Linked DNA regions of Asanoa sp. WMMD1127. The main gene of each other region encodes a partner of the protein of the gene in region 2 in a complex. Links are inferred from orthologs where the notes say so. Each region holds a gene or a part of one and is shown on either strand. Other genes may lie near its edges. The genes, in order: sucB and O7635_RS14555.

The links.
Region 1: O7635_RS14555 (region 2) and sucB share a complex: the UniProt entries of both Bacillus subtilis proteins name them as parts of the 2-oxoglutarate dehydrogenase (OGDH) complex. The link is inferred for Asanoa sp. WMMD1127 from one-to-one orthologs.

Annotation. Positions count from the first base shown.
Region 1 is NZ_JARUBP010000001.1:7,468,022-7,481,536, forward strand. What follows is about bases 2,240-5,154. They hold sucB (2-oxoglutarate dehydrogenase, E2 component, dihydrolipoamide succinyltransferase), read left to right. Parts: upstream 2,240-2,703; coding sequence 2,704-4,605; downstream 4,606-5,154. Other genes in these bases: lpdA (dihydrolipoyl dehydrogenase), read left to right, coding at 2,240-2,660; O7635_RS35635 (MFS transporter), read left to right, coding at 4,676-5,154. Outside these bases: O7635_RS35615 (leucyl aminopeptidase), read left to right, coding at 1-746; O7635_RS35620 (hypothetical protein), read right to left, coding at 805-1,128; more of lpdA, read left to right, coding at 1,233-2,239; more of O7635_RS35635, read left to right, coding at 5,155-5,875; O7635_RS35640 (MFS transporter), read left to right, coding at 5,872-7,026; O7635_RS35645 (hypothetical protein), read left to right, coding at 7,237-8,217; O7635_RS35650 (LuxR family transcriptional regulator), read right to left, coding at 8,254-11,001; O7635_RS35655 (TIGR01777 family oxidoreductase), read left to right, coding at 11,064-11,960; O7635_RS35660 (hypothetical protein), read left to right, coding at 12,008-13,515. UniProt on the Bacillus subtilis protein: E2 component of the 2-oxoglutarate dehydrogenase (OGDH) complex which catalyzes the second step in the conversion of 2-oxoglutarate to succinyl-CoA and CO(2).
Region 2 is NZ_JARUBP010000001.1:3,030,590-3,045,526, forward strand. What follows is about bases 5,115-9,451. They hold O7635_RS14555 (multifunctional oxoglutarate decarboxylase/oxoglutarate dehydrogenase thiamine pyrophosphate-binding subunit/dihydrolipoyllysine-residue succinyltransferase subunit), read right to left. Parts: upstream 9,065-9,451; coding sequence 5,315-9,064; downstream 5,115-5,314. Other genes in these bases: O7635_RS14550 (DUF6104 family protein), read right to left, coding at 5,139-5,315; O7635_RS14560 (ABC transporter permease), read right to left, coding at 9,198-9,451. In the rest of the region: O7635_RS14525 (dienelactone hydrolase family protein), read right to left, coding at 1-424; O7635_RS14530 (alpha/beta hydrolase), read right to left, coding at 691-1,593; O7635_RS14535 (hypothetical protein), read left to right, coding at 1,680-1,868; O7635_RS14540 (acetate kinase), read right to left, coding at 1,872-2,996; pta (phosphate acetyltransferase), read right to left, coding at 2,993-5,035; more of O7635_RS14560, read right to left, coding at 9,452-10,028; O7635_RS14565 (ATP-binding cassette domain-containing protein), read right to left, coding at 10,025-10,939; O7635_RS14570 (hypothetical protein), read right to left, coding at 11,004-11,648; O7635_RS14575 (GNAT family N-acyltransferase), read left to right, coding at 11,772-12,503; O7635_RS14580 (lysophospholipid acyltransferase family protein), read left to right, coding at 12,500-13,333; O7635_RS14585 (DUF4097 family beta strand repeat-containing protein), read left to right, coding at 13,407-14,240; O7635_RS14590 (PadR family transcriptional regulator), read left to right, coding at 14,237-14,830; O7635_RS14595 (response regulator transcription factor), read left to right, coding at 14,901-14,937. UniProt on the Bacillus subtilis protein: E1 component of the 2-oxoglutarate dehydrogenase (OGDH) complex which catalyzes the decarboxylation of 2-oxoglutarate, the first step in the conversion of 2-oxoglutarate to succinyl-CoA and CO(2).

The DNA.
Region 1 (13,515 bases), 4.4 Mb from region 2 along the record:
GCGCCCGCAAGAAGGTCGCGCTGGTCGGCAAGGGCATCACGTTCGACACCGGCGGCGTCTCCATCAAGCCGGCGCAGGGCATGTGGGAGATGAAGAGCGACATGGCCGGCGCGGCCGCGGTCGCCGCGACGCTGCTCGCCGTCGCCGAGCTCAAGCCCGACGTCGAGGTGAGCGGCTACCTCCCGATGGCGGAGAACATGCCGTCGGCGACCGCCTACCGGCCCGGCGACGTCGTCACGATGTTCAACGGCAAGAAGGTCGAGGTGCTCAACACCGACGCCGAGGGCCGCATGATCCTCGGTGACGCGATCGCCCGGGCCTGCGCCGACGGCTGCGACTACCTGTTCGAGACGTCGACGCTGACCGGCGGCCAGGTGATCGCGCTCGGCAAGCGGGTCGCCGGCGTGATGGGCAGCCCCGACATGTGCGACCGGGTCCGCGACGCCGGCGACGCGGTCGGCGAGGCGGCCTGGCCGATGCCGCTGCCCGACGACGTGCGCACCGGCATGGACTCCGACGTCGCCGACATCTCGCAGGTCAACGCCGGCATGGACCGGGCCGGGCACATGCTGCAGGGCGGCGTGTTCCTCCGGGAGTTCGTGGCCGAGGGCGTGCCGTGGGCGCACATCGACATCGCCGGGCCGAGCTACCACTCCGGTGAGCCGACCGGGCACTGGTCGAAGGGCGGCACCGGGGTTCCGGTCCGCACCCTGCTCGAGCTCGTCGACCGGATCGCCGCCGAATAGAGAAAGGAACGGTCCGTTGTCATCGCTTTTCGCATGACAACGGACCGTTCCTTCCGTTTCAGCTCGACGCGCGCTTGCGCCTCTCGTTGTAGTCACGCATGCGCTGCGGGTAGCCGACGAGTCGGACGTCGTAGATCGGGATCGCCAGTTTGTGCGCGAACCGACGGGCGCCCTCCGGGCCGTCGATCCGGCGCCGGGTCCATTCGCCGTCGTGTGCGATCAGCATCACTGTGGTCTCGGTGACGGTCGTTTTCGGCTCGATGAACGCCTCGACCCCGCGCCGCGAGCGGACAAACTCCGCAAGATGGTCGAGATCGGCCTGCACGGCCGGCCTTTCCGCCTGCCGACCGGGCGTTCCTTTCCGGCGCCGGAACCAGGACACCGACCCTCCCCTACGAAACGGACATCGAAGTTAGCGGCAAGCGTACGTCCCCGGGCCACATCGGCGGGTACCTCGTTACGCGGGCAGGCTCCACAAGTGACAAGATGGCCGAGGTAGCCCGCGCGACCTGGGAGATGACTGTGAGCCAGCCGAACGACGCAACCTTCGACGTCGTGATCCTCGGAGGTGGCAGCGGCGGCTACGCGGCCGCGCTGCGCGCCGCACAACTCGACCTGTCCGTCGCCCTCATCGAAAAGGACAAGCTGGGCGGCACCTGCCTGCACCGGGGCTGCATCCCGACCAAGGCGCTGCTGCACGCCGGCGAGATCGCCGACCAGACCCGCGAGTCCGAGGCGTTCGGCGTCAAGGCCGAGCTGCTCGGCGTCGACATGGCGGGCGTCAACACCTACAAGGACGGCGTCGTCGGCCGCCTTTACAAGGGCCTCCAGGGCCTGGTCAAGGGCGCCAAGCTGATCACGTACGTGGAGGGGCACGGCAAGCTCGTCGCCCCCAACCAGGTCGAGGTCGACGGCACCCGCTACACGGGCCGCAACATCATCCTCGCCACCGGCTCCTACTCGCGGAACCTGCCGGGCCTCGAGCTCGACGGCGAGCGGGTCATCTCCAGCGAGCACGCCCTCAACCTCGACCGCGTGCCGACGTCGGCGATCGTGCTCGGTGGCGGCGTGATCGGCGTCGAGTTCGCGAGCGCCTGGAAGTCGTTCGGCGCCGACGTGACCGTGCTGGAGGCGCTGCCCCGCCTGGTCGCCGCCGAGGACGAGGACCTGTCCAAGGCGCTGGAGCGGGCCTACCGCAAGCGCGGCATCAACTTCAAGGTCGGCAAGCCGTTCGAGAAGGTGGAGCGCACCGACAACGGCGTACGCGCGACCATCGCCGGCGGCGAGACCGTCGAGGCCGAGATCATGCTGGTCGCCGTCGGCCGCGGCCCGACCACCGCCAACCTCGGCTACGAGGAGCAGGGCGTCAAGCTCGACCGCGGCTTCGTCACCACCGACGAGCGGCTGCGCACCGGCGTGCCCAACGTCTACGCCGTCGGCGACATCGTCCCCGGCCTGCAGCTGGCCCACCGCGGCTTCCAGCAGGGCATCTTCGTCGCCGAGGAGATCGCCGGTCTCAACCCGCCGGTCATCGACGAGGCCGGCATCCCGCGGGTCACCTACTCCGACCCGGAGCTCGCGTCGGTCGGCCTCACCGAGGCCAAGGCCAAGGAGCGCTACGGGGCCGACAAGGTCACCGCCTACAACTACAACCTCGGCGGCAACGGCCGCAGCTCGATCCTCAAGACCCAGGGCTTCATCAAGGTCGTCCGGGTCGACGACGGACCGGTCGTCGGGATTCACATGGTCGGCGCACGGGTCGGCGAGTTGATCGCCGAGGCGCAGCTGATCTACAACTGGGAGGCCTACCCGGCCGAGGTCGCCCAGCTCATCCATCCGCACCCGACGCAGTCGGAGGCGCTCGGCGAGGCGCACCTGGCGCTGGCCGGCAAGCCGCTGCACGCGCACGCCTGATCGGCGGAGTTCCGGTCACATCGACAAAGGAGTCCTGAGAGAGATGCCGGTATCGGTCACCATGCCTCGCCTCGGCGAGAGCGTCACCGAGGGCACGGTCACCCGCTGGTTGAAGCAGGAGGGTGACACCGTCGAGGTCGATGAGCCGTTGCTGGAGGTCTCCACCGACAAGGTCGACACCGAGATCCCGTCGCCGGCCGCCGGCGTGCTGAGCCGGATCGTCGTCGGCGAGGACGAGACCGCCGAGGTCGGCAGCGAGCTCGCGGTGATCGACGGCGAGGGCTCCGGTGGCGGCGCGCCCGCCGAGGAGTCGGCGCCCGCCGCGGCCTCCTCCGCCGATTCCGCCGATTCCGCCGATTCCGCTGACGAGGGTGTCGAGCCGGAGGCGGCGCCGGCCGAGGAGTCCGAGCCCGAGCCGGCGCCGGCCGCGGCGTCCGCGTCCGACTCCGGCTCTGGTTCGGCCGGCTCCGGTGGCGGCGAGGCGACGACGGTGGCGATGCCGGCGCTCGGCGAGAGCGTCACCGAGGGCACCGTGACCCGCTGGCTCAAGGAGGTCGGCGACTCCGTCGACGTCGACGAGCCGCTGCTCGAGGTCTCCACCGACAAGGTCGACACCGAGATCCCGTCGCCGGTGGCCGGCACGCTGCTCGAGATCAAGGTGCCGCAGGACGAGACGGCCGAGGTCGGCGCCGCGCTCGCGGTGATCGGCGCCGAGGGCGCCGCCCCGAGCGGCACCGCCCAGCCCGAGGCGAAGCCCAAGGAAGAGCCGAAGGACGAGGAGCGCACCGCCGGCGCCGCGTACGGGACGCCCACCGCCGAGGCCGAGACCGCGGCCGAGCCGGCGAAGGCCGAGCGGGCCGCGGAGCCGGCCCAGGCCCAGCCGGCCCAGCCGGCCAAGGCGCCGGCACCGCGCCAGGCCCCGGCCCGCGAGCCGGCCCCGGCGGCCACCGCCGCCGCGCCGGCCCGTTCCGCGCAGTCGGCCCCGGCCGGTGGGGAAGAGGGCAACGGCTACGTCACCCCGCTGGTCCGCAAGCTCGCCAACGACCAGGGCGTCGACCTGTCGACGGTGAGCGGCACCGGCGTCGGTGGCCGCATCCGCAAGCAGGACGTGCTCGACGCCGCCGCCAAGGCGAAGGCCGACGCGGAGGCCAAGGCCGCCGCGCCCGCGGCCGCCGCCAAGCCGGCGCCGGCAGCCAAGGCCCCGGCCACGCCGAGCCCGCTGCGGGGCCGGGTGGAGAAGCTGTCCCGGATCCGCCGCACGATCGCCAACCGGATGGTCGAGTCGCTGCAGGTCTCGGCGCAGCTCACCACCGTGGTCGAGGTCGACGTGACCCGCATCGCGCAGCTGCGCCAGCGGGCCAAGAACGACTTCGTCGCGCAGCACGGCGTCAAGCTGTCGTTCCTGCCGTTCTTCGCCCTCGCCTCGGTGGAGGCCCTGCGCACCCACCCGATGGTCAACTCGAAGATCGACATGGACGCCGGCGAGGTCACCTACTTCGACGCCGAGCACCTCGGCATCGCCGTCGACACCGAGAAGGGCCTGGTCGTCCCGGTCATCAAGGACGCCGGCGACCTCAACCTGGCCGGCCTGGCCAAGCGGATCGCCGACGTGGCCGACCGCACCCGCACCAACAAGATCAGCCCGGACGAGCTGTCGGGCGGCACGTTCACCATCACCAACACCGGCAGCCGGGGCGCGCTGATCGACACGCCGATCATCAACCAGCCCCAGGTCGCCATCCTGGGCACGGGCGCCGTGGTCAAGCGCGCGGTGGTGGTCAACGACGCCGACCTCGGCGAGGTCATCGTGCCGCGGTCGATGGTCTACCTGTCGCTGTCCTACGACCACCGGATCGTCGACGGCGCCGACGCGGCCCGCTTCCTGACCGCGATCAAGGAGCGGCTGGAGGCCGGCAACTTCGAGGGCGAGCTCGGTCTCGCCTGACGCACCGCTTCGGAAGGCCCGGCTTCGGCCGGGCCTTTCGCTTGCCCGGGTTTCCGGCGAGCATGGCGGGGTGCACGCCTCCCCCGCGCCGGTCATGGACCGGCGGCTCACGTTCCTGTTCGCCGTCGCCGCGGGTGGGGCGGTCGCCAACCTCTACTGGGCGCAGCCGCTGCTCGACCTGATCGCCGACGACCTGGGCGCGTCCACCACGACCGCCGGCTGGTTGGTGACCGCCGCGCAGGTCGGCTACGCGCTCGGCGTGCTGCTGATCGTGCCGCTGGGCGACGTGCTCGACCGGCGCCGGCTCATACCCACCATGCTGGGCTGTTCCGCCGTCGCGCTCGTGCTCTGCGCGGTGTCGCCCACGATCGGCATGCTGCTGGCGGCGATCGCGCTGCTCGGCGTGACCACCGTTTCCGGGCAGCTGCTCACGCCGCTCGCCGGCGACCTGGCCGACGACGCCCAGCGCGGTCACGTCGTCGGCACCGTCGCCTCCGGCATCCTCACGGGCATCCTGGCCTCGCGTACGGTCAGCGGCCTGATCGCCGGCGTCGCCGGTTGGCGGGCCGTCGTGGTGGTCGCCGCCGCCGGCGCGGTGCTGCTCGCCGTGCTGTTGCACCGAGCCCTGCCGCCGCTGGAGCCGAAGACGCGGATGCCCTACCGCGCGCTGATCGCCTCGGTGCCCGCGGTCGCGCTGCGCGAGCGGACGGTGCGCTGGACCCTCGTACTCGGCATGACCGGCTTCGCGGCCTTCGCTCTTTTCTGGACCTCGCTGACGTTCCTGCTGAGCGGGCCGCCGTTCGACTACAGCGTTTCCACGATCGGCCTCTTCGGACTCGCCGGCCTCGCCGGTGCCATCGCCGCGCAGCGCGTCGGCCGGCTGCACGACCGCGGCTGGTCGATCCCCGCCACCGGCGTCGCCTGGCTGGTGGTGCTGCTGTCGTTCGCCCTGGCCGCGCTGGCCGGCCGCTCGGTCGTGCTGCTGATCGTCGCGGTGGTGACGCTCGACGCCGGCGCGCAGTCGCTCGCGATCCTCAACCAGACGCGCGTCTTCGCCGTCTCGCACGCCGCCCGCAGCCGCCTCAACACGGCGTTCGTGGTCAGCAACTTCATCGGCGGCGGCCTCGGCTCCGCGGCCGCCACCCTCCTGTGGTCGGCCGGCGGCTGGCCGGCGATCACGGTCGCCGGCATGCTGCTGAGCTGCTTCGCCCTCGCCGTGTGGGCGGCCGGCCGCCGCGGCGCCCTGGTCGTCGCTCCCGCGCGGCCATGACGGCCCTGTTCGCCGTGGCGGCCGGCGTCGCGGTGGGCAACCTCTACTGGGCGCAGCCGCTCCTCGGCCTGATCGCCGTGGACCTGCACGTCGCGCCGGCGACGGCCGGGTGGCTGGTCACCACGACCCAGCTCGGCTACGCGGCGGCGGTGCTGCTGATCGTGCCCCTCGGTGACGTACGGGACCGCCGGCGCCTGCTGCCGTTGTTGTCGCTGTGCTGCGCGGCGGCGTTGCTCCTGTGCGCGGTCGCGCCCACCATCGGCGTGCTGCTGGTCGGCACGACGCTGCTCGGCCTGACCACCGTCGCCGGCCCGATCCTGATCGCGCTGGCCGGCGACCTGGCCGACGAGGGCAGCCGCGGCCGGGCCGTCGGGACGGTGGCGGCCGGGCTGCTGGTCGGCATCCTCACGGCCCGCACCGTCAGCGGCCTGCTGGCCGCCGCGGCCGGCTGGCGGGCCGTCTTCGCGACCGCCGCCGCCTGCACGGTGACGGTGGCGGTGGTGCTGCGGCGCGCGCTGCCGCCGCTGCCACCCAAGGCGGTCCTGCCCTATCCGCGCCTGATCGCCTCGGTGCCGGCGGTGGCCCTGCGGGACCGGACCGTGCGCTGGACGCTCGCCACGACCGCGCTCGGCTTCGCCGTGTTCAGCATGTTCTGGACGGCGCTGACATTCCTGCTCAGCGCCCCGCCGTTCGCGTATCCGGTCTGGGCCATCGGCCTGTTCGGCCTCGTGGGCCTGGCCGGCGCCGCCGCCGCCCGCACGGCCGGCCGCCTGCACGACCAGGGCCGCTCGACGGCTGCGACGGGCGTCGCGTGGCTCGTCCTCCTGCTGTCCTATGTGGTCGCCGCGTTCGCGGCGCGGTCGGTGCCGCTGCTGGTGGTCGCGATCCTCACGCTGGACGTCGCCTTCCAGACGATCGCGATCCTCAACCAGACGCGGATCCTGCGCACCTCCCACGCGGCCCGCACCCGCCTCAACACGTCGTACGCGACAGCCAGCTTCACGGGCGCCGCCGCCGGCTCGGCCCTCGCCACCGCCCTCTGGCCCACCGGCGGCTGGACGGCCGTCACCACCGCGGGCCTGCTCCTCTCGACGGCGGCCCTGCCGCTGTGGGCGAGGGCCACCCGGACGATCGGGCGCCCGGCCTACTGACCGCCCGCCCGACGCTCCCGCCGCCGAGAGCTGACACGCGCGCCGCGCCGGTTCGGGCTGTGACGTAGGTGACGGCGGTGCCACTCGTTCGTGGAATGACCGGGCGGACGGCCCGACCGACAGGGGTGACCGACCGTTCACACATGACAAGTAGCTCGTTGACCCGGAGGGACGGCGCTGCCGTTCCGACCGGACGAGCAAGGAGTTCCCATGATGAAACGTGCGTTGGGTGGCGCCCTGGCCGCCCTCGCGATGGCGGGCGGCTTCGTGGCCGTGTCGGCCACGTCGGCGTCCGCGACGGCCGCGACGGCCAAAGCGGCCGCCGCGCCCCGATGTTCGACGACCACGCTGACCAACACCCGCGGCTGGACGACCACCGGCGGTGGCACCGTCCGGGTCGTGCAGAACGGGGTCCAGCTGGCGACGCCGCGGCAGGAGTCGGCGGTGCAGTACCGCTGGAACCTGCCCCAGCGCGTACGCCTCGCGGACGTGGCGCAGCTCAGCTACCAGACGACCAAGCTGGACGGCACCACCGTCGGCGGCGTCGCGATCGCGCCGGGGAACGACGCCGCGCTGCCGGCGTACCGGCTGTTCCTGGATCTGACCAACAACGGCTCCGTCGACGGCGCGATCGTCTTCGAGCCGTACTACCAGATCACCGGCAACCCAACCCGCGGCGAGACCCGGACCTGGGACGTCGACGCCGGCAAGTTCTGGACCAGCGCCACGATCCCCGGCATGGTGACCCAGCCCGGCGGCTCGTATGCGGACAACAAGACCCTGGCGCAGATCAGGAACGCGAACCCGCAGGCCCGCATCGTCGCCATCGCGATCGGGCAGGGCACCTACAACGACGGCACGGTGGCCCGCGTCAACCAGGTGCGGTTCGACGGCGGCCGGGTGTGCCAGGTGTTCAACTGGCGGGCGGCCGCGCAGCCGTCGTGGCGGGTCCGCTTCGACCCGGCGCGGTGCGGTGACCGGACCAGCGACATCACCGTGGCGAACACGGGCCGCGTGAACATCACCGTCCGGTTCAACAACGGTCGCAACCAGACGGTGCGCCCCGGCAGCTCCGTTGTGGAGCGGTTCCGGTCAGGGCGCGTGACGGTGTTCGTCAACGGCCGCAACGTCGGCGAGTATCGCCACCAGCAGCTGCCCTGCCGCCCGACGCACGTCGACAGCCGGCACTAGCCGCACGGAGGTGAGGGGTCCGCACGACCGGGCCCCTCACCGCCCGACCACGTCACGCACCTGCGTGCGCGACGACACCCCGAGCTTGTGCAGGATGTTGCTCACGTGGACGGCGGCCGTCTTGGGCGAGATGTAGAGGCGCCGCGCCAGCTCGGCGTTGCTCAGGCCGTCGGCGATCAGCAGCGCCACCTCGCGCTCCCGCGGCGTCAGCGCCCCGGCGCCCGTCACCGGCCGCTGCCCGTCGCGCGGCGTCAGGCCCAGCTGCGACCGGACCCGGTCGAGTGCCGCCACCCGCCAGCCGCCCCAGCGGGACAGCAGCTCGGTGGCCCGCCCGGCCTCGACGGCGGCGTCGTCGGGCCGGCCGAGGGCGAGCAGGCAGCGCGCCGCGCCGACCGCGGCCGTCCCCCGCACCGACGGCGGGAGGATCTGCGACCCGCACACCGCCTGGTAGCCGCCCACCGCGTCGCCGGGTCGCCCGGCCACCTCGGCCAGTTGGGCGTCGATCAGCGAGCGGTAGTCGTCCCAGACGTTGTCGTCGATCAGCGCGCGCACGAACCCCGTCAGCCGGTCCACCGGCAGGCCGCCCTCGATCGCCGCCGCCAGCAGGTCGTGGGCCTGTGAACCGCTGCGCCAGCTCTGGTCGGCCACCGCGACCAGCACCTCGTCGAGCAGGGCCTCGACGTCGCCGTAGCCGGGCCGCCGGCAGGCCAGGTGGAACGCCAGGCCCGGCACGGTCAAGGGCTCGACCGTGGGACCGGCGCGCAGCTGGTCGATGACGGCCGCCACCCCGTCGTGGTGGCCCGCCTCGAGGTAGAGCCCCGCCAGGAACACCCCGTGGTAGTCGGCCCAGCGCCCGCGGCGCAGGTAGCTGCGGTCGCGCTCGCGGCCCAGCTCCAGGGCGGCGATGGCGGCCGACAGGTCACCCTCGCGGACGGCGATGCGGGCCTGGCCCTGGAAGTAGGCCGCGACCGCCAGCGACTCGAAGCCCGCCCGCTCGGCGTCGACCCGCATGCGCTCGAGCAGCTCGGCGTGCTCGGCCGGCGAGTTGGGCGGCACGCCCTGGACCAGCTCGTTGAGCGCCCGCGCGGCCAGCACCCACTCCCCCGCCTTCTCGGCCTCGTCGACGAGGCCCGCCAGGATCGCCTGGCCCTCGGCCGCCGTCGACGGCCACTCGGTCATCGCCAGGCCCTTCTCGACCAGCGCGGCGAGCCGGATGCGGGGCAGCTCGAGCTCGTCGGCGATGGCCAGCGCGCGGTCGGCCCAGGCGATGGCCTCGGCGGTCTCGTCGCGCAGCATCGACGACTGGGCGACCGCGGTCATCGCGAGCGCCTGGTCGGCGCCCGGCGGCAGCTCGGCGATCAGCAGCTCGACCTCGTGGGTCAGCTCGTCCATCTCGGCCAGCTCGTCGGCCTCCCAGGCGAGCCGGATCATCAGGTAGAGCGCGTCGTTGCGGTCGGTGGCGGAGCGGGCCCGGTCGCGCCAGCGGCGGGCGTAGCCGATCGCGTCGGGCAGCAGCCCGGCCAGCCAGGCCGCCCGGGCCGCGCCGGCCAGCAGGGACGGGTCCTCGGCGTCTTCGGCCAGGCCCATCTCGGCCAGCTCCAGCGCCTGGTAGGCGGAGCCGATCGAGAGGTAGAGCGCGACCCCGCGCCGGGCCGCGGCCAGCATGTCGTCGTAGCGCCCCGCCGCCTGGGCGTGGTGGGCGACCATCGCGGGGTCGTGCGGCAGCCGGCCCTCGGTGTCGGCGAGCAGCGCCTCCAGGGCGGCCTCGTGCAGCCGGCGGCGCTGGCGGCCGATCAGGTGGCCGGCGATCGCCTCGCGGAGCAGGGCGTGCCGGAAGCTGAACTCGTCTTCGCCGGTCTCGACGAGCACGTCGCGGGCGACCAGCGCCCCCAGGGCCCGGATCAGCTCGTCCTCGCCGGCGCCGGTGACGGCGGCCAGCAGGTCGAAGTGGACCCGGTGGCCGAGCACGGAGGCGGCCTCGACCACCCGGCGCTGCTCGGGCTCGAGGTCGTCGACCTGCCGGCGGAGCACCTCGGCGAGGCTCCACGGCAACGGCTGCTCGTAGACCGCCTCGAGGTCGTCGCGCTCGTGCCCGCGCAGCAGCTCCTCGAGGAAGAACGGGTTGCCGCCGGTGCGCTGGTGCAGCGCGGCCACCGCGCGCGGCGGGGCGGGCCGGCCGGTGACCGCGGCGAGCAGCGTCGCGGTGTCGGCCTCGTCGAACGGGTGCAGGTCGAGCCGGGTCACCGAGTGGCGCCGGCCGAGCCGGGCGAGCAGCGCCGTCACCGGGTCGCGCCCGGTCACCTCGGCCGGCCGGAAGGAGCCGATCAGCACCTGCGGGCCCGGCAGGTCGGCGATGCGCTCGAACAGCGCGGCGCTCTCGGAGTCGGCCCAGTGCAGGTCTTCGAAGACGATGACCGCCGGCCGGCCCGCGATCAGCTCGTCGACCAGCCGGACGCCGCTGTGCAGCCGCTCGACCGGGCTGCGGCCGGAGTCGCCCAGCTCGGCCAGCAGCGCGGGGTCGACCCCGGCCCGGCCGTCGAGCGCGTCCATCAGCACCTCGTAGGGCCGGGACAGCGAGCCGGGCTCGGCCTGACCGACCAGCACGACGGTGTCGGCGTCGAGCGTGGACAGCAGCTCGCGCACCAGCCGGGTCTTGCCCACGCCGGGCTCGCCGGCGATCATCGCCACGCCGGCCCGGCGGGCCGCGACCAGCTTCTTGAGCTGGCGCAGCTCGCGATCGCGCCCGATCATCACCGGGCTGGCGCCTCCCCGCGTCGTCCGCACGCGGACAGGCTACCCGGGCCCGCCGACAACTCCGTCCCCGAGAAATCCAGGACAATGAGGCCATGCGGATCCTCATGGCCGGTGCGTCCGGCTTTCTCGGCAACCGCCTCATCGACGGCCCGCTGCGCGGCCACGACATCATCCGGCTCGTCCGCCGGGCTCCCCGCTCCGCCGACGAGATCCGCTGGACGCCCGCCTCCGGCCAACTCGACCCGGCCGCCCTCGACGGCGTCGACGCCGTGATCAACCTGTCCGGCGCCAACATCGGCGACCAGCGCTGGACGCCGGCCTACCGGCGCCTGCTGCGGGACAGCCGGGTCGAGCCGACCCGCACCCTGGCCGAGGCGATCGCCAAGCGCACGCAGCGCCCGGCCACCTTCATCAGCTCCAGCGGCATCAACATCTACGGCGACACCGGCGACCGGGTCGTCGACGAGACCGCGGCCCCGGGCGAGGGCTTCTTCCCCGACCTGTGCCGGGTCTGGGAGGCGTCGACCCGACCCGCGGAAGAGGCCGGCGTACGCGTCGTCCTGCTCCGCAGCGGCGTACCCCTGGAGAAGAACGAAGGTTTTCTCAAGCCGCAGATGCTGCCCTTCCGGCTCGGCATCGGCGGCCCGATCGCCGGCGGCCGGCAGTGGGTGCCGTGGATCTCGCTCGACGACTGGCTTCGCGCCGTCGGCTGGCTGCTCACCGAGCGCACCGAGATCGCCGGCCCGGTCAACGTCTGCGCTCCCGTGCCGGTCACCAACGCGGAGTTCACGAAGGCGTTCGGCGCCGCGCTGCGCCGGCCCGCGGTGCTGCCCGTGCCGGAGTTCGGCGTGCGACTGGTGGTGGGCGGTGTGGCGGAGCTGGCGGTGATGAGCACCCGCGCGGTGCCCGGTGTGCTGGGTCGCGCCGGTTTCCCGTTCCGCCACCAGAACGTGCGATCCGCGCTCACGGAGGCCCTCGCGGATCGGTGACTGCCGATTCGGCAGACTGCGCATCCGCGCCCGAATAGCCTGACCGCATGTCGGCGGCATCGGGCGACAACAACGCGCTTTCGCTGTTGGCGTGCGTGTTGTTCGTCTTCGGGGTGGTGGTGGTCACGCTGGTGGTGGCCCGCCGCCGCGCGGCCGACCGGTCCACGCCCCGGCACCGCCTCGACCGCCGCACGAGCCTCCTGCGCCGCAGGAGGCAGGCGGCGCCTCGGGTCGAGCCCGAACCACCGCTCGAGCCGGAAACGCCGCCCGCCTCGGTGTGGGCGCCGCCGGACCAGGGCGGCTGGGCGCCCGCCGAGGACACCAGCGCCACGACCCGGACGGCGGGCCCGGCCGGCCCGGCCGAACGGGCCGGTCCGGAGCTCGACGCGGACACCCTCGACCTCGGCGGCGACCTGCCCACCGCCCGCCTGCTCGCCCAGGCGGACGCGGCGCTGGTCGCCGCCGACAACGCCCTGTGCACCAGCGAGCAGGAGCTGTCGTTCGCGCAGGCCCAGCACGGCCGGGACGCCACCGTCACCTTCGTCGAGGCGGTCACCGCGGCCCGGGCCGACATCAGCGAGGCGTTCCGGATCCGCCAGCACCTCGACGACCACGAGCCGGAGGACGAGTTCAGCCGGCGCCGGCTGCTGCGGACCATCGTCGAGCACTGCGCCGCCGCCAACCAGCGGCTGGACTCGCGGGCGGAGCCGTTCGAGCTGCTGCGGGCCAGCGAGGAGGCCCGGTTGGGGGCGCGGCTGACGGTGCGCCGCGACGACGCCCGGGCGCGGCTGGCGGTCGCGGGGACGACCTGGAAGGAGCTGACGGCGGCGTACGCGGACAGCGCGCTGCGCCCCGTCGCGGACAACCTCGCCCAGGCGGCGGCCCGGATCGAGTTCGCCACCGCCGAGATCGACCAGGACGGCCGCCGGACCGGCCTGCGCACCGCCCAGCAGGCGCTCGGCCAGGCCGAGGTGCTGCTGGACGCCGTCGACGCGTACGCCGCCGACCTGGCCACCGCCGAGGACGCCGCGGCCGAGCTGCTGGCCGACCTGCACGCGGAGGTCGCGGCCGGCAAGGCGGTGCTGGCGATGGCCGGCCGCCCGCCGGGCAACGAGCGCGGCGACAAGGTGGGCCTGGCCGCCGACGTGTCCCGCGCCGACGAGGCGGCCACCGCGCTGGCCACGGAGCTCGCCGAGGCCCGCCCGGACCCGGTGGCGGGCCTGCGCCGCCTGGAGCTGGTCTCCGGGCCGCTCGGCGAGTCGCTGGGCGCGGTCCGCGACCCGTCGTCCCGCGTCTCGCACGCCCGCGAGCAGCTCGACCAGGCCATGTTCGCGGCCCGCGCGACGATCGACGCGGCGGCCGGCTTCCTGGTGACGCGGCGTGGCGCGGTCGGCGCCCGGGCCCGCACCCGGCTCTGCGCGGCCCGCGGCGAGCTGGGCCAGGCGGCCGCGGCGACCGAGGCGGAGCCGGTGGAGGCGCTGGTCGCGGCCCGGGCGGCGGAGTCGCTGGCGAGCCAGGCGCTGGCCGCGGCCCGGGCCGACGTGGAGCGATGGTC
Region 2 (14,937 bases):
CCGACAGCACGATCCCGGCGTCCAGCCGCGCGTCGCGGGCCAGCGTGAACAGCCCGACGGTGGTGATGCCGCCCGCCGAGTGCCCGGCCGCCGCGACCCGATCGGTGGCGAGCCGGTGGAAGAGCGCGTCACCCCGCCGCGCGTCGAGAGCGAGAACCTTCCCGATGGCGTACGACGCGTCGGCCGGCTGGTTCACCACGTCGAGCACGTCGTAGTCCGCCGCGTCGCCGCTAGTGTGCGGATAAGCCGGCGCCGCGACGACGAACCCGGCCGCCGCCCACCGCCGCAGCAGCGGCGCGTAGTCGACCGGTCGACCACCCAGCCCGTGGCTGAACAGCACCACCGGGAACCGCCCGGCCCCCTCCGGGTAGTAGACGGTCGTCGGCAGCTCCCGCCCGTCCCGGACAAGATCGAGTTCGCGCACGCCGACCTCGAACGTCCGCGCCGGCGCTCGGCCCGGGGCGGCGGGCGGAGCCGACACGGCGCCCGGCGAAGCCGAAGCCGTCGGAGTCCGAAACGCCGGCGCCCGCGGCGGCGTCGCCGTCGAACACCCCGCGACCAACGCAGCACCGATTGCGACCACCACAGCCGCCCGGTTCGCCCTCGCAGACCCGGTCCGTAGAGCGGACGCGCAGAAACCCAGGAACGACCACCGACCTGCCGCAGCTGAACCCGGGGAAGAGTCCCGCGTCATCCGCAGAGGGGCCGGTCGGCGCCGAAGGCGGCGCGGAGCGGGCCCGGGGCACAGCGGGCGTTCTTGTCGCCGTCGAGGCGCCAGCGCAGGAAGTCCGTGGTCGACGTCATGACTTCATTGAACCCGGACCGGCCCGGGCTCAGGTAGGAACCGTGGTTGAGGCCATGCAGCGTGATGAAGCCCTTGTCCCACGGCACGCGAGCGTAGACGGCGCGGCCGGTGGCGTAGGGGACCGTCGGGTCGGCGTCGCCGTGGATGAAGAGCATCGCTGCCGGTGGGCCGCCGAACTCGAAGCGGGGGCGGGCGCCGGCGATGATGATCGCGCCCTTGAGGCGCGCGGAGTGGCCGCGTTGGAACATGGCGGCCGCGGTGTACGCGCCTCCGCTGTGCCCGGCCGCCACCACGTCACCGGTGTCCAGGTGGCCGGCGAACGGGTCGCCGGGGTTCGTGTCGAGGCGGCTGACCGCCTGCACCACCGCCCACGCGTCGGCCGGCTGGTTGACCAGGTCGGCGCGGGTGTAGCCCGGGGCGTTCTTCTTGGTGTGCGGATAGGCCGGGGCGATCACCACGAAGCCGGCGGCGGCCCACCGGGTGGTCAGCTGCACGTGGTCTTCCGGGCGGCTCTGCAGGCCGTGGCTGAACACGACGAGCGGGAAGCGGCCCTCAGCGAACGCCGCGTCGCGGGTGACCGCGCCGGTGCGTGCGGCCGCCGGGTACCAGACGAGCGTGGGCAGCGGGCGATCCGGGCCCCGGGCGAGGGCCAGGATCCGCAGGCCCACCGCGTAGCGGCCGGGCGCGTCGGCCGCCGCGCCGCCCGGGGCCACGCCCGGGACGAAGGCCGAAATGGCAAAGAGAAGCAGCAACGCCAAAATTGCGAACGCCGACCGCCTTCCCACCATGAGCACACGGTAAGTGCTGGGAACCGGACAGACGTCAGCCTTTTCGGTGTTTGGGGCGGTCGATGCGGTTCGCTATGGTCGTCGGCATGTCTGACGACTACCGGGACCCGAGCGGCAACACGGAGGCCTTCCGCGCCTTCGCCGCCCGCCAGGAGACTCCCGCGACCAGCCCCGAACCCGCGCCCGCGGCGGCGCCCAACCGCATGCCCTTGATCATCGGCGGCCTGGCCCTCGCGGTCATCGTGATCATCGTGCTGGTCTTCGCCCTGACGTAGGCCTCACGGAGCGACCACCCCCAGCGTCTGACGGGCGATCTCCCACTCCTCATCGGTCGGCACCACACACACCGCCACCGGCGCGTCCGGCGGCGAGATGACACGCGCCCCGCGGTCGGGCGCGTCGTTGCGGACCGGATCCACCACGATCCCGAGCCGGTCGAGGCCGGCCAGCGCCGCCGCGCGTACGGCCGGCGCGTTCTCACCCACGCCCGCGGTGAACGTGATCGCGTCCAGGCGGCCGAGCTGCGCGTAGTAGGCGCCGACGTAGGAGCGGATCCGTCGGCAGTAGACCTCGAACGCCAGCGCGGCGGCACCGTCCCCGGACGCGCGGCGGGCCAGCAGCGTACGCATGTCGTTGACGCCGGCCAGCCCGGCCAGCCCGCTGCGCCGGTTGAGCAGATCGTCGATCTCGCCCAGCGGCAGGCCGGCGACCCGGTGCAGGTGGAAGATGATCGCCGGGTCGAGGTCACCGCTGCGGGTGCCCATGACCAGCCCTTCCAGCGGCGACAGCCCCATCGAGGTGGCCACGCTGCGCCCGCCCTCGACCGCGCAGGCGCTCGCGCCGTTGCCGAGGTGCAGCGTGACCGTGTTGACCTCCGCGAGCGGCCGGCCGAGCAGCGCCGCCGTGCGCCGCGACACGATGGCGTGCGAAGTGCCGTGGAAGCCGTAGCGATGGATGCCGTAGCGCTCCGCCGTCGCCGCGTCGATCGCGTAGGTGCTGGCGGCGGGGGAGAGCGTCCGGTGGAAGGCGGTGTCGAAGACCGCCACCTGGGGTACGCCCGGCAGCAGCGCCCGGGCGACCTCGATGCCCGCCAGGTTGGCCGGGTTGTGCAGCGGCGCCAGCGGCACGAGCTCGGCGATCGCGGCCAGCACGGCGTCGTCGACAACGGCCGGCGCGGTGAACGTCAGTCCACCGTGGACCACCCGGTGCCCGACCGCGGTCAGCCCCTCGAGCGGAAGCCCGGCCATGGCCGTCGAGAGGGCCTCGGCATGGTCCCGTGGCGCGCCCGGCTCGTCCTCCCCGATCCGTTCCACGATCCCGCTGGCGACCACCGCCGCGTCGCCCTCGAAAAGGCGGTACTTGAGCGATGACGAGCCGCAGTTGAGGACGAGGACGCGGGTCACCGGGCCGCCGCCTGGATGGCCGTGATGGCCACCGTGTTGACGATGTCCTTGACCGTCGCACCGCGGGAGAGGTCGTTGACCGGGCGGCGCAGGCCCTGCATCACCGGGCCGACGGCGACCGCGCCGGCCGAGCGCTGCACCGCCTTGTAGGTGTTGTTGCCCGTGTTGAGGTCCGGGAAGATGAAGACCGTCGCCCGGCCGGCCACCGAGCTGCCGGGCAGCTTGGTCGCCGCCACCCCGGCGTCGATGGCCGCGTCGTACTGGATCGGGCCCTCGACCGGCAGGTCCGGGCGGCGTTCGCGGACCAGCGCCGTGGCCGCCGCCACCTTGTCGACGTCGGCGCCCGCGCCGGACGTGCCGGTCGAATAGGACAGCATCGCCACCCTCGGCTCGATGCCGAACGCGGCCGCGGTGTCCGCGCTGGACAGCGCGATGTCGGCCAGCTGCGCGGCGTCGGGATCCGGGTTGACGGCGCAGTCGCCGTAGACCAGCACCCGGTCGGCCAGCAACATGAAGAAGACGCTCGACGCCACCGAGACGCCGGGCACCGTCTTGATCACTTCGAACGCCGGGCGGATCGTCGCGGCCGTCGTGTGGGTGGCGCCGGAGACCATGCCGTCGGCCTGCCCGGCCAGCACCATCAGCGTGCCGAAATAGTTGGGGTCAGCCACCACGTCGTGCGCCAGGTCCAGCGTCACGCCCTTGTGCGAGCGCAGGCCCGCGTAGGTCGCCGCGAACTCGTCGCGCCAGGGGCTGGTGGCCGGGTCGACGACGGACGCGCCGGTGATGTCGACGCCGAGCTCGCGTACCCGGCGGGCGATCTCGTCCTTGGCGCCCAGCAACGTCAGGTCGGCGACGCCGCGCCGGAGCAGGATCTCCGTCGCCCGCAGGATCCGTTCCTCGGTGCCCTCGGGCAGCACCAGCCGGCGGCGGGCGGAGCGGGCGCGGTCGATGAGGTCGTACTCGAACATCAGCGGCGTCACCCGCGACGACCGCGCCACCTGCAGGCGGTCGGCCAGCGCGGCGGTGTCCACATGGGACTCGAAGGCGCCGAGCGCGGCCTCGACCTTGCGCGGGCTGGTGGCGCTCGGCCGCCCCTCGATCCGGGAGGCCGCCGCCACCGTGTGGTAGCTGTCGGACTCGATCGAGAGCACGGCCAGCCCGGAGTCGAGCCGGTCGATCAGCCGCATCACCCGCGGGTCGGGGCGCTCGCCCAGGGTCAGCATCAGCCCGGCCACCGCGACCAGGCCGCTGGCGTGCGCGGTGGACGCGGCGACCAGCAGGTCGGCCCGGTCGCCTGGGGTGATCACCAGGCAGCCGTCGGTCAGGTGGTCGAGGAACGCCGGCACGTGCGCGCCACCGACGACCAGGTCGAGCACGTCGCGGTCGAGGGCGCGGGCGTCGCCGGAGAGGACCGTCGCGCCGAGCGCCGTGGCGACCTCGCCGACCGTGGGCGCGGAGACGGTGGGCACCTCGGGGATCACGTAGGCCGGCACGGGTAACGCGGGCGGGACGACCCCGGCCGGCGCCCGGTTGGCGATCACCGACAGCACGGTGGCGCCCAGGTCGGTCAGGCTGTGGTACGCGGTGCTCATCGCGGACGCCGGGTCGTCGGTCTGCCCGTCGACCACCGCGACGGCCACGCTGCCCAGCTCCGTCGCCAGTCGGGCGTTGAAGCCGAGCTGGCGCGGGTCGTCGCTGTCCTCCAGGTCGCTGCCGATCACCACCATCGCCGGCACCTGCCGCTCGACGGCCCGGTAGCGCTCGACGATCCGCGCGAACAGCTCCTCGCGGCGGCCGGCCGCGACCAGCGCCGCCGCCTCCGCGTAGGTCGCGCCGTGCAGGTCCTCGGCGCGCAACGAGATCTCGTAGCGGCGGCGCAGCAGGTCCAGGATCGGATCCTGCCCCGGCCGCGTCACCAGCGGCCGGAACGCCCCGATCCGGCCGACCTGCCGGGACAGCAGCTCGGCCAGCCCGAGCGCCACCGTCGACTTGCCGCCGCCTTCACCGAAACCCGCGATATAGACACTGCGCCCCACCGCACCAACCTACCCAGGCCGAGCTGGGCTTGCCGAAGCACCGACCTTCGGTCGGCGCAGATCAAAACCGGCAGGAGCGGGGTGAGGGGGCGCAGTGATCAGGTCAGTCCTCGTCGTCGTCGAGGCGTGCGAGGAACGTGGCGAAGCGCTCCATCGGCGTCTCGAACTCCGGGTTGTCGTCGACGAAGTCGCGGAGCCGGTCGGCGACCCACTCCAGCGACACCGTCTCCTCACCCCGGCGCGAAACCAGCTCCTCGATGCCGCGGTCCGTGAAGTACATCAGCCCTCCGCAGGCCGCGGCAGGGCCGCCTCGATCAGGGCCGTCTGCTCCGCGTCGTGCAGCTTGGTGGAGCCCACCGACGGCGCCGCGGCCGCCGGGCGGGAGATCCGCCGAAGGCGTACCCCCTCGAGGTGCTCCAGCAGGTTGAGCGCGACGAACGACCAGGCGCCCTGGTTGGCCGGCTCCTCCTGCACCCAGGCGAAGTCGACCGCGTTCGGGAACTGCGCCAGAGCCGCCTTTACCTCGTCGACCGGCAGCGGGTAGAGCTGCTCCATCCGCACCAGCGCCGTGTCAGTGATCTTGCGGTCGGCGCGGGCCTGGACCAGGTCGTAGTAGACCTTGCCCGAGCAGAGCAGCACCCGGCGCACGCCCTGCGGGTCGAGCCCGCTGGTGTCGGGGATGACCGGCTGGAACGTACCCGTGGCGAAGTCCTCGACCGACGAGACGACCAGCTTGTGCCGCAGCAGCGACTTGGGCGTGAACACGATCAGCGGCTTGCGCTTGGGCGAGAGGGCCTGGCGGCGCAGCAGGTGGAAGTAGTTGGCCGGCGTGGTCGGGATGGCCACCCGGATGTTGTCCTCGGCGGCCATCTGCAGCCAGCGCTCCGGCCGGCCCGAGGTGTGGTCTGGACCCTGGCCCTCGTGGCCGTGCGGGAGCAGCAGCGTCAGCGCCGACTGCTGGCCCCACTTGACCTCGCCCGAGGTGATGAACTCGTCGGCCACCGACTGGGCGCCGTTGGCGAAGTCGCCGAACTGCGCCTCCCAGAGCACCAGCGCCTCGCGGTTCTCCACGGAGTAGCCGTACTCGAAGCCCATCGCCGCGTATTCGGAGAGCAGCGAGTCGTGGACGAAGAACCGGGCCCGGTCCTTGGTCAGCGTGGCCAGCGGCAGGAAGTCCTTGCCGGTGTCGGCGTCGACGATCGAGGCGTGTCGCTGCACGAACGTGCCCCGGCGGGAGTCCTGGCCGGCCAGCCGGACGGTGACGCCGTCGGCGAGCAGCGTGCCGAACGCGATGATCTCGCCGAAGCCCCAGTCGATGTTGCCCTCGACGGACATCTTGTGCCGCCGGTCGAGCAGTTGCTGGAGCCGCTTGTGCGGGGTGAAGCCCGCCGGCAGGTTGACGTGCGCCTCGCCGACCGCGCGCACGGCCTCGACGGAAGCGGCGGTCTCGACCGCGGGCTCCGGCTCGGGCTGGCGGGTGCGGACCGGCCTGGTGCCGCCGGCCGCCGCGTCGCGGGTCGCCTTGAACACCTGCTCCAGCTGGGACTGGTAGTCGCGGAGCAGCTCCTCGGCGTCGTCGACGGTGATGTCGCCGCGACCGATCAGCTCCTCGGTGTAGAGCTTCCGCACGGACCGCTTCTGGTCGATGATCGAGTACATCAGCGGGTTGGTCATCGAGGGGTCGTCGCCCTCGTTGTGGCCGCGCCGCCGGTAGCAGACCAGGTCGATGACCACGTCCTTGTTGAACGACTGGCGGTACTCGAAGGCGAGCCGCGCGACGCGTACGACGGCCTCGGGGTCGTCGCCGTTGACGTGGAAGATCGGCGCCTGGATCATCCGCGCGACGTCGGTCGAGTAGAGCGACGAACGCGAGTATTCCGGCGCGGTGGTGAAGCCGACCTGGTTGTTGACCACCACGTGCACGGTGCCGCCGGTGCGGTAGCCGCGCAGCTGCGACAGGTTGAGCGTCTCCGCGACCACGCCCTGGCCGGCGAACGCCGCGTCACCGTGGATGGCCAGCGGCAGCACGGTGTAGCCCTCAAGCTTGAGGTCGATGCGGTCCTGCTTGGCCCGGACGATGCCCTCCATCACCGGGTCGACGGCCTCGAGGTGCGACGGGTTGGCGGTCACCGACACGCTGATCGCGTGCTCGCCGTCGGGCGTCGTGAACTTGCCGTTCTGGCCGAGGTGGTATTTCACGTCGCCCGAGCCGTGCGCCGACTTCGGGTCGATGAAACCCTCGAACTCCGAGAAGATCTTCTCGTACGGCTTGCCGACGATGTTGGCCAGCACGTTGAGCCGGCCGCGGTGGGCCATGCCGATCACGACCTCGTCGAGGTCGCCCTCGGCCGCGGTCTGCAACACCTCGTCGAGCAGCGGGATCAGCGACTCGCCGCCCTCGAGCGAGAACCGCTTCTGGCCCACATATTTGGTCTGCAGGAAGGTCTCGAACGCCTCGGCCGCATTGAGCCGATTGAGGATGTGTTTCTGCTCCTCGGCCGTCGGCTTCTCGTATTTGCGCTCTATGCGCTCCTGGATCCAGCGCCGCTCTTCCGGGTCCTGGATGTGCATGTATTCGACGCCGACCCGGCGGCAGTAGCTGTCGCGCAGCACGCCGAGGATGTCGCGCAGCTTCATCGTCTGCTTGCCGGCGAAGCCGCCGACCGGGAAGCTGCGGTCGAGGTCCCACAGGGTCAGGTCGTGCTCGAGCACGTCGAGGTCGGGGTGCTTGCGCATCTTGAACTCGAGCGGGTCGGTGTCGGCCATCAGGTGACCGCGCACGCGGTACGCGTGGATCAGCTCGATCACTCGCGCGGTCTTGTCGATCGCGCCCTCGGAGCTGACCGCCACGTCGCGCATCCAGCGCACCGGCTCGTAGGGGATGCGCAGCGAGGTGAAGATCTGGTCGTAGAACCCGTGCTCGCCCAGGACCAGCTCGTGGATCGTCTTGAGGAACTCGCCGGACTGCGCGCCCTGGATGATGCGGTGGTCGTAGGTGCTGGTCAGCGTGATGATCTTGCTGACCGCCAGCTCCGCGAGCTTCTCCTCGGACATGCCGGCGTACGGGGCCGGGTACTCCATCGCGCCCACGCCGATGATCGTGCCCTGGCCGATCATGAGCCGGGGCTGCGAGTGCACCGTGCCGATGCCGCCGGGGTTGGTCAGCGAGATCGTCGTGCCGGCGTAGTCGTCCATGGTGAGCTCGTTGCGCCGGGCCCGCCGCACGATGTCCTCGTAGGCCTGCCAGAACTGCCGGAAGTCCATGGTCTCGGCGTTCTTGATCGACGGCACGACCAGCGTGCGGGTGCCGTCGGGGCGCTTGAGGTCGATCGCGATGCCGAGGTTGACGTGCGCGGGCTGCACCACCGCGGGCTTGCCGCCGACCTCGGTGAACGAGTTGTTCATCTCCGGGTTGGCCTGCAGCGCCCGGACCATCGCCCAGCCGATCAGGTGGGTGAAGCTGACCTTGCCACCGCGGCCGCGGGCCAGGTGGTTGTTGATCACGATGCGGTTGTCGACCAGGAGCTTGGCCGGGACGGCCCGCACGCTGGTCGCGGTCGGGACGGCCAGCGAGGCGTCCATGTTCTGGACGATCCGGGCGGCCACGCCCCGCAGCGGGGTGGTCTCGGCGGTCTTCTCGGCCGGCGGGGCCTCCTTGGCGGCGGGCGCGGCGGCCTTGACCGGGGCGGCGGCGCGCGGCTGCGCCGGGGCCTTGGTCGTCTTCGGGGCGGTTTCGACCTTGCCGTCACTCTTTGCGGGTGCCGGCTTGGCGGTGGCCCGGGGCTCGGGGGAGGAAGCCGCGCCGGGCGCGTCGGTGCCGGCCTTGGCGGCGCTCTGCTTGGCGGTGGCCGCGGTCGCCTGGGTGGGCGACGCGCCGTCCGCCTCGGGGCGGTAGTCGGCGAAGAAGTCGTGCCACGCCGGGTCTACGCTCGTCGGGTCCGCGAGATAGCGCTGGTACATCTCGTCGACGATCCACTCATTGGGGCCGAAACCCGCCAGTGGGTTCTCGGATGTCTGCTGGCTCGACACGGCCGGTAATCGCCTCTTCCGCGCGCTGTGTGTATGTGTGAGAAGACATTTCCAAGGCTACGCCGCGCGACATGGACGGCCGTCGGCGACGTCCGTCCGTGTCACGTCTCACAGGTTAAAACGCGGGAACGCGTTAGGAGATGTCTCGCGTGCGGGTGATCAGGGTGCCGATCGTCCCCGTGACGACGGCCCAGGCCACGAGGATGACCGCGCCGACCCAGTATTCGGGCTGGCCGGGCAGGTCGCGGCCGGCGACCATCAGGCCGGAGGCGATGGACGGCAGCGCGTATTGGATGTCTTCGATCCAGTCCTGGTCGAGCGCCTGGGACAGCAGCGTGAACAGGAAGCCGACCACGGCCGTGCCGAGCACGTAGGCCAGCACGGCGGTGACGGTCGCCGCGATCTGGCTGCGCATGAGCACGCCGATGCCGACGCCGAGGATGCCCCAGAGCAGGTAGGCCACACCGTTCAGCAGGATCGCCCGCTGCACCGACGAGTCGCCGAGCAGCGTCGGCAGGTCTTCGGAGCGCAGGAAGATCATCGTCGCCGGGATGTTGAGGGCGGTGGTGACCACCCAGAACAGGACGCCGATGAAGGCCGCGACGCCGAGCTTGGCGCTGATCACGGAGGTGCGGTGCGGCGTGGTGAGGAACGTCGAGGTGGCGGTCTGGTGGTGGAACTCGTTGGTGACCATCAGGATGCCGAGCAGCACGACGAACAGCAGACCGGTGAACTGGCCCGAGGTGTAGAGGTTGGCCGCCTGGTAGATCTGGTCGCTGACGGCCGCGATCTGGGCCGCGTCTTCCGGCGAGACGTCGGTCGGCGGCGCCTGGGTCAGCGTGAAGTGCGCGAACGTGGCGTTGAGCGCGAACGTCGCGGCCCAGCACAGGAGGGCGCCGAGGGCGAACAGCCACCACGTGTTGGTGGTCAGCAGCTTGCGGAACTCCGCGTTGACCAGCCTCATCGGATGCCCGCCTTTCCGGCCGTGAGCTCCAGGAAGACGCCTTCGAGGTCGGGGCGTTCGGGGGTCAGCTCGTGCAGCTCGACGCCGGCGGCCAGGGCCGCCTTGCCCACGGCCGGCGCTTCGACGCCGGTGACCAGCAGCGAGCCGTCGGCGCGCGGGGTGACCGCCGCGCCCGGGATGCCCTCGAGGGCGCTGCCGAGCGCGTCGGCCTGCGGCGTGCGGACCCGCACGTGCGTCGTGGCGGTCATCGACGCGAGCACCTCGGACACCGGGCCCTGCCGGATCAGCTTGCCGGCCGCGATGATCACCACGTCGTCGGCCAGCAGCTCCATCTCGGAGAGCAGGTGGCTGGAGACCAGCACCGTGCGGCCCTGCTGGGCCAGGTTTTGCAGGAACCCGCGCATCCACCGGATGCCCTCGGGGTCGAGACCGTTGGCCGGCTCGTCGAGGATCAGCACCCGGGGGTCGCCGATCATGGCGGCCGCGATGCCGAGACGCTGCCGCATGCCGAGGGAGTAGCCCTTGAACTTGCGCTTGGCGGCCGGCGTCAGGCCGACCATCTCGAGCACCTCGTCGGCGCGCCGGCTGGGCAGCCCGGCGGCCGCGCAGATCACGCGGAGGTGGTTGCGGCCGGTGCGGCCGCGGTGCGCGCTGGACGCCTCGAGCACAGCGCCGACCGTGCGCAGCGGGTCGCGCAGGTCGGCGTAGCGCTGACCGCCGATCGTCGCGGTGCCCGCGGTCGGCGTCACCAGGTTGAGCAGCATGCGCAGCGTCGTGGTCTTGCCGGCGCCGTTGGGGCCCAGAAAGCCGGTCACGCGACCCGGCTCGACGGTGAACGACAAACCGTCGACGGCCATGAGCTGCTTGTATCGCTTGGTGAGACCGGAGACCACTAGCTGGCCGTCGGACATCTCACTCCTCCCCCTGGGTGACGTCGCCGCACACCATACCGGCGGGGTGTGACGTTCGCTGTCCTTAAATCGCTACCCAGGTGGCCCGTGCGTGCGCCACAAGCTCGCCGTCCGGTGTGTAGAGAGCGGTGTGCACGGCCGCTCGCCGCCCCTCGACGCCGGCCAGCATCCCGACCGCCACCGACTCGCTGCCCGGCGCCGGCAGCGCGGAGACGACAGCGGCCATCCGGCCCAGGACGTACGCCCGGCCGGGGGAGAGCACCGACCAGCCGCCCGGGCAGTCCAGCGCCGCCCACACGGTTTCCGTGGTGACCTCGGCCGGCGCGGTGAACGGCGCCGCCACGACGCCGTCGACCGGCCCGGGAAAGATCCGCAGCCCGTCGGCGCGCTCCGGACCGCAGACATAGCAGGTCGGGAACGGGTGGTCGGCGAAGCCGGCGTACCGGCCCGCCGCGTCGGTGGCCGCCGCCAGCGACACGGCCGGGGCCACCACCTCGAACTGCGGGACGGCGCGGACGGCCGCGACCACCTGCCCGGCCGGGTCGACCACCTCGCCGTCGCCGGCGGTCAGCGGGGTGTCCAGCGGCGGTGGCTTGACGAGCGTCACCTCGGGCACGCCCCCGGCGCCGACCAGGGCCGCGAACGTGCCCGCGGACCAGCCACCGTTGCCGGTGCCCGGCGGCCCGTTGAACCGGCTCGGGATGATCAAAGAACCGCTGTCCACCTGCACACCTTCGCACACCGAGCGCCGAGGTCCGGCGTTCACGCAATCGACATCCACGCACCCGTTGGGCGACACGCGTGTGGTAGCCGGCACACTTACACAGAACGCATGGACCTCCTGACCAGGACCGGCGGCTACACCCTGCTGATCGCGGACGACGCGCAGCAGGTGGCCGCCGCTCAACGGCTGCGCTACCAGGTGTTCGCCGACGAGCTGGGCGCCACCCTGCAGACCACGGTTCCCGGGCACGACGTCGACGAGTTCGACGACGCCTGCGACCACCTGATCGTCCGTGACGACAAGTCCGGCGCGATCGTCGGCACCTACCGGATGCTGCTGCCCGGGCGTGCCCCCAAGCGCTACGGCGACACCGAGTTCGATCTGTCCGCCCTGGACCCGCTGCGGGACGCCCTGGTCGAGACCGGCCGCTCGTGCGTCGCGGCGGAGCACCGGTCCGGCGCGGTGATCAATCTGATGTGGGCCGGCATCGCCCGCTACCTGCACCTGCACAACAAGCGGTGGCTCGGCGGCTGCGCGTCGATCCCGCTGAACGACGGCGGCACGATGGCCGCGGCCGTGTGGGAGCGGGTCCGGGTCAAGCACCTCTCGCCGCCCCGCATGCGGGTCACCCCGCGCCACCCGTGGGAGATCCAGCCGGCCGCGCCGGCCTCCGCCGCGCTGATGCCGCCGCTGCTCCGCGGTTACCTGCGGCTGGGCGCTTGGATCTGCGGCGAGCCGGCGTACGACCCGGACTTCGACTGCGCCGACCTCTACGTGCTGCTTTCCCTGGACCGGATGGACCCGCGCTATCTGCGGCACTTCCTGGGGGTCGATCAGTGACGCTGTGGCGGCCGCGGAACGACTGCGGCACGGACTGCCTGGTCACTGGCGACGAGCCGGCCGAGGCGCCGAAGGCGCTGCAGGTGCTGCGCTTCGTCCGGCTGCTCGGAGCGGTGCTCGTCGGCGCGCTCCTGGTGCCGGTCCTGCCGCTGCTCACCGAGCGAGGGCGCGAGCGGGCCGGCCGGTTCTGGGGCCGGCTCACGCTGGCCGCGCTCGGCGTGCGGCTGCGGCTGCGCGGCCGGCCGCCGCGCGGCAAGGCGCTGGTGGTGGCCAACCACGTGTCCTGGCTCGACATCGTCGCGCTGCTGGCCGTGGCGCCGGGCCGGATGCTGGCCAAGGTCGAGGTGCGCAACTGGCCGCTGTTCGGCGCGCTGGCGGCCTCGGGCGGCACGATCTTCGTCGACCGCTCCCGGCCCAGGACGCTGCCCCGCTCGGTGGCCGACGTGGCCGACGCGCTGCGGTCCGGCGCCGTCGTCACCGTCTTCCCGGAGGGCACCACGGGCTGCGGCGCGTCGGTCGGCCCGTTCCGCCCCGCGATGTTCCAGGCCGCGATCGACGCCGGTGCGACGATCGTGCCCGTGACCCTGCGGTACGGCAGCCCGGCGGCCTCCTTCATCGGCGACGAGACTTTGTGGGCGTCGGTCCGTCGGGTGCTGGCAATGCCGAAGCTGGTCGCGTCGGTCGCCGTCGCGCCGGCCCTGCACCCCGAGCCCGCGGCGTCCCGGCGGGCGCTGGCCCGGGTGGCCCAGGCCGCCGTCGGCACCCCGGTGTTCGTGCCCGCGCCGGTCGAGGAGACCCCGATCCCCGTACCGCTGGCCCTGGCCGCTTGATCGCCCCGCTCGGAGGCCGCTGGCATAACGCGATACATCGCGATATGCTCAAGCGGCTTTCGGGAGGTGATCCGTGTCCAACCGCTGGACCGTCGAGGAGCCGCGCGAGATCGCCGTCGAGGCGGCCATCGATCGGGTCGACGTCAACCTGGTCTCCGGCCAGGTCAACCTGGTCGGCACCGACGACGGTCCGGCCCGGGTCGACGTTACGCGGGCCGGCCGCACGCCGGTGATCGTCGAGGTGGTCGACCGCACGCTGGTGGTCCGGCACAACCGCCTCCCGCGCTTTCCCGGCGTGTTGTGGTGGATCGGGCAGCTGCGCCGCCGGTTCCGGGTCGACGTCTCGATCGGCGTGCCCCGCTCCACCGCCGCCTACCTGCGCCTCGTCGACGGCGCCGTGGTCGTCGCCGGTCTGCGCGACGACACCGAGGTCGACCTGACGTCCGGCCGGATCACGCTGATGGGCCTCGGCGGCCGCACCCGCGCCAAGGTGGTCGCCGGGCCGGTCGAGGCGCTCGGCGTCGACGGCGACCTGACCCTCAAGACGGTCTCCGGCGAGCTGGTGCTGGCCGACAGCTCCGCCGACCGGGTGGAGATGACGACGGTCTCCGGGTCGGTCACCTGCGACCTCGACAACCCCCATCACCGCGAGCTCCGCCTGCACACCACCTCCGGCAGCGTCACCGTGCGGGTCCGCGCCGACGCCGACCTCGCCGTCGACCTGCACACGCAGTCGGGGCAGATCACCAGCGCCTTCCCGCTGGCCGGCAGCGAGCGACACGGCGCTTCGCGGCACCGGCGCGGCGACCTCGGCCGCGGGACCGGCAAACTCTGGGCGACGACCGTCTCCGGCAGCATCGCGTTGCTGGCGAGCCCGGTCGACGAGGAAGGGGAGACGCCGGAATGACGGCCGTTTTCAGCCATGGGCGGTTGCGCCTCTACCTGCTCAAGCTGCTCGACGACGGCCCGAAGCACGGCTACGAGTTGATCCGGCTGCTGGCCGACCGGTTCCACGGCACCTACGCGCCCAGCGCCGGCACGATCTATCCACGGCTGGCCCGGATGGAGAGCGAGGGCCTGGTCACGCACACCGCAGCCGGCGGCCGCAAGACCTACTCGATCAGCGACAGCGGCCGCACGGAGCTGCGCCAGCGCTCCGGCGAGCTGGCCGACCTCGAGCAGGACATCAACGCGTCCGTCGCCGACCTCGCCGCCGACATCCAGGCCCAGGTGCACGGCTCGACCCGCGACCTGAAGAAGGAGCTGCGCGAGGCCGCCCGCAAGACCCGCCGGAGCGCCTGGGTGTTCGACGTCCAGCTCGGCGGCGGCGGTCATCCGAGCGGCGACGTGCGGGACGAGTTCGACCGGCGGCTGGTGGCGTTCACCGACGAGGTGCGTGCGATCGTCCGCCGTGGGCGGTTCAGCGACGACCAGCTGCGCACCGCGTCCCGCCTGCTCGACGGGGTGCTCGACGGCCTGCGCCGGCTGCAGCGCTGAGGGGTGCCGCACAGCCGACTTTCAGGTTCAGTCCAGCGACGGCACAGCGTACGGGTAAATGATGGGTGTCATGGCCGCACCACAGACCGAGGCGAGACTGCTCGTCG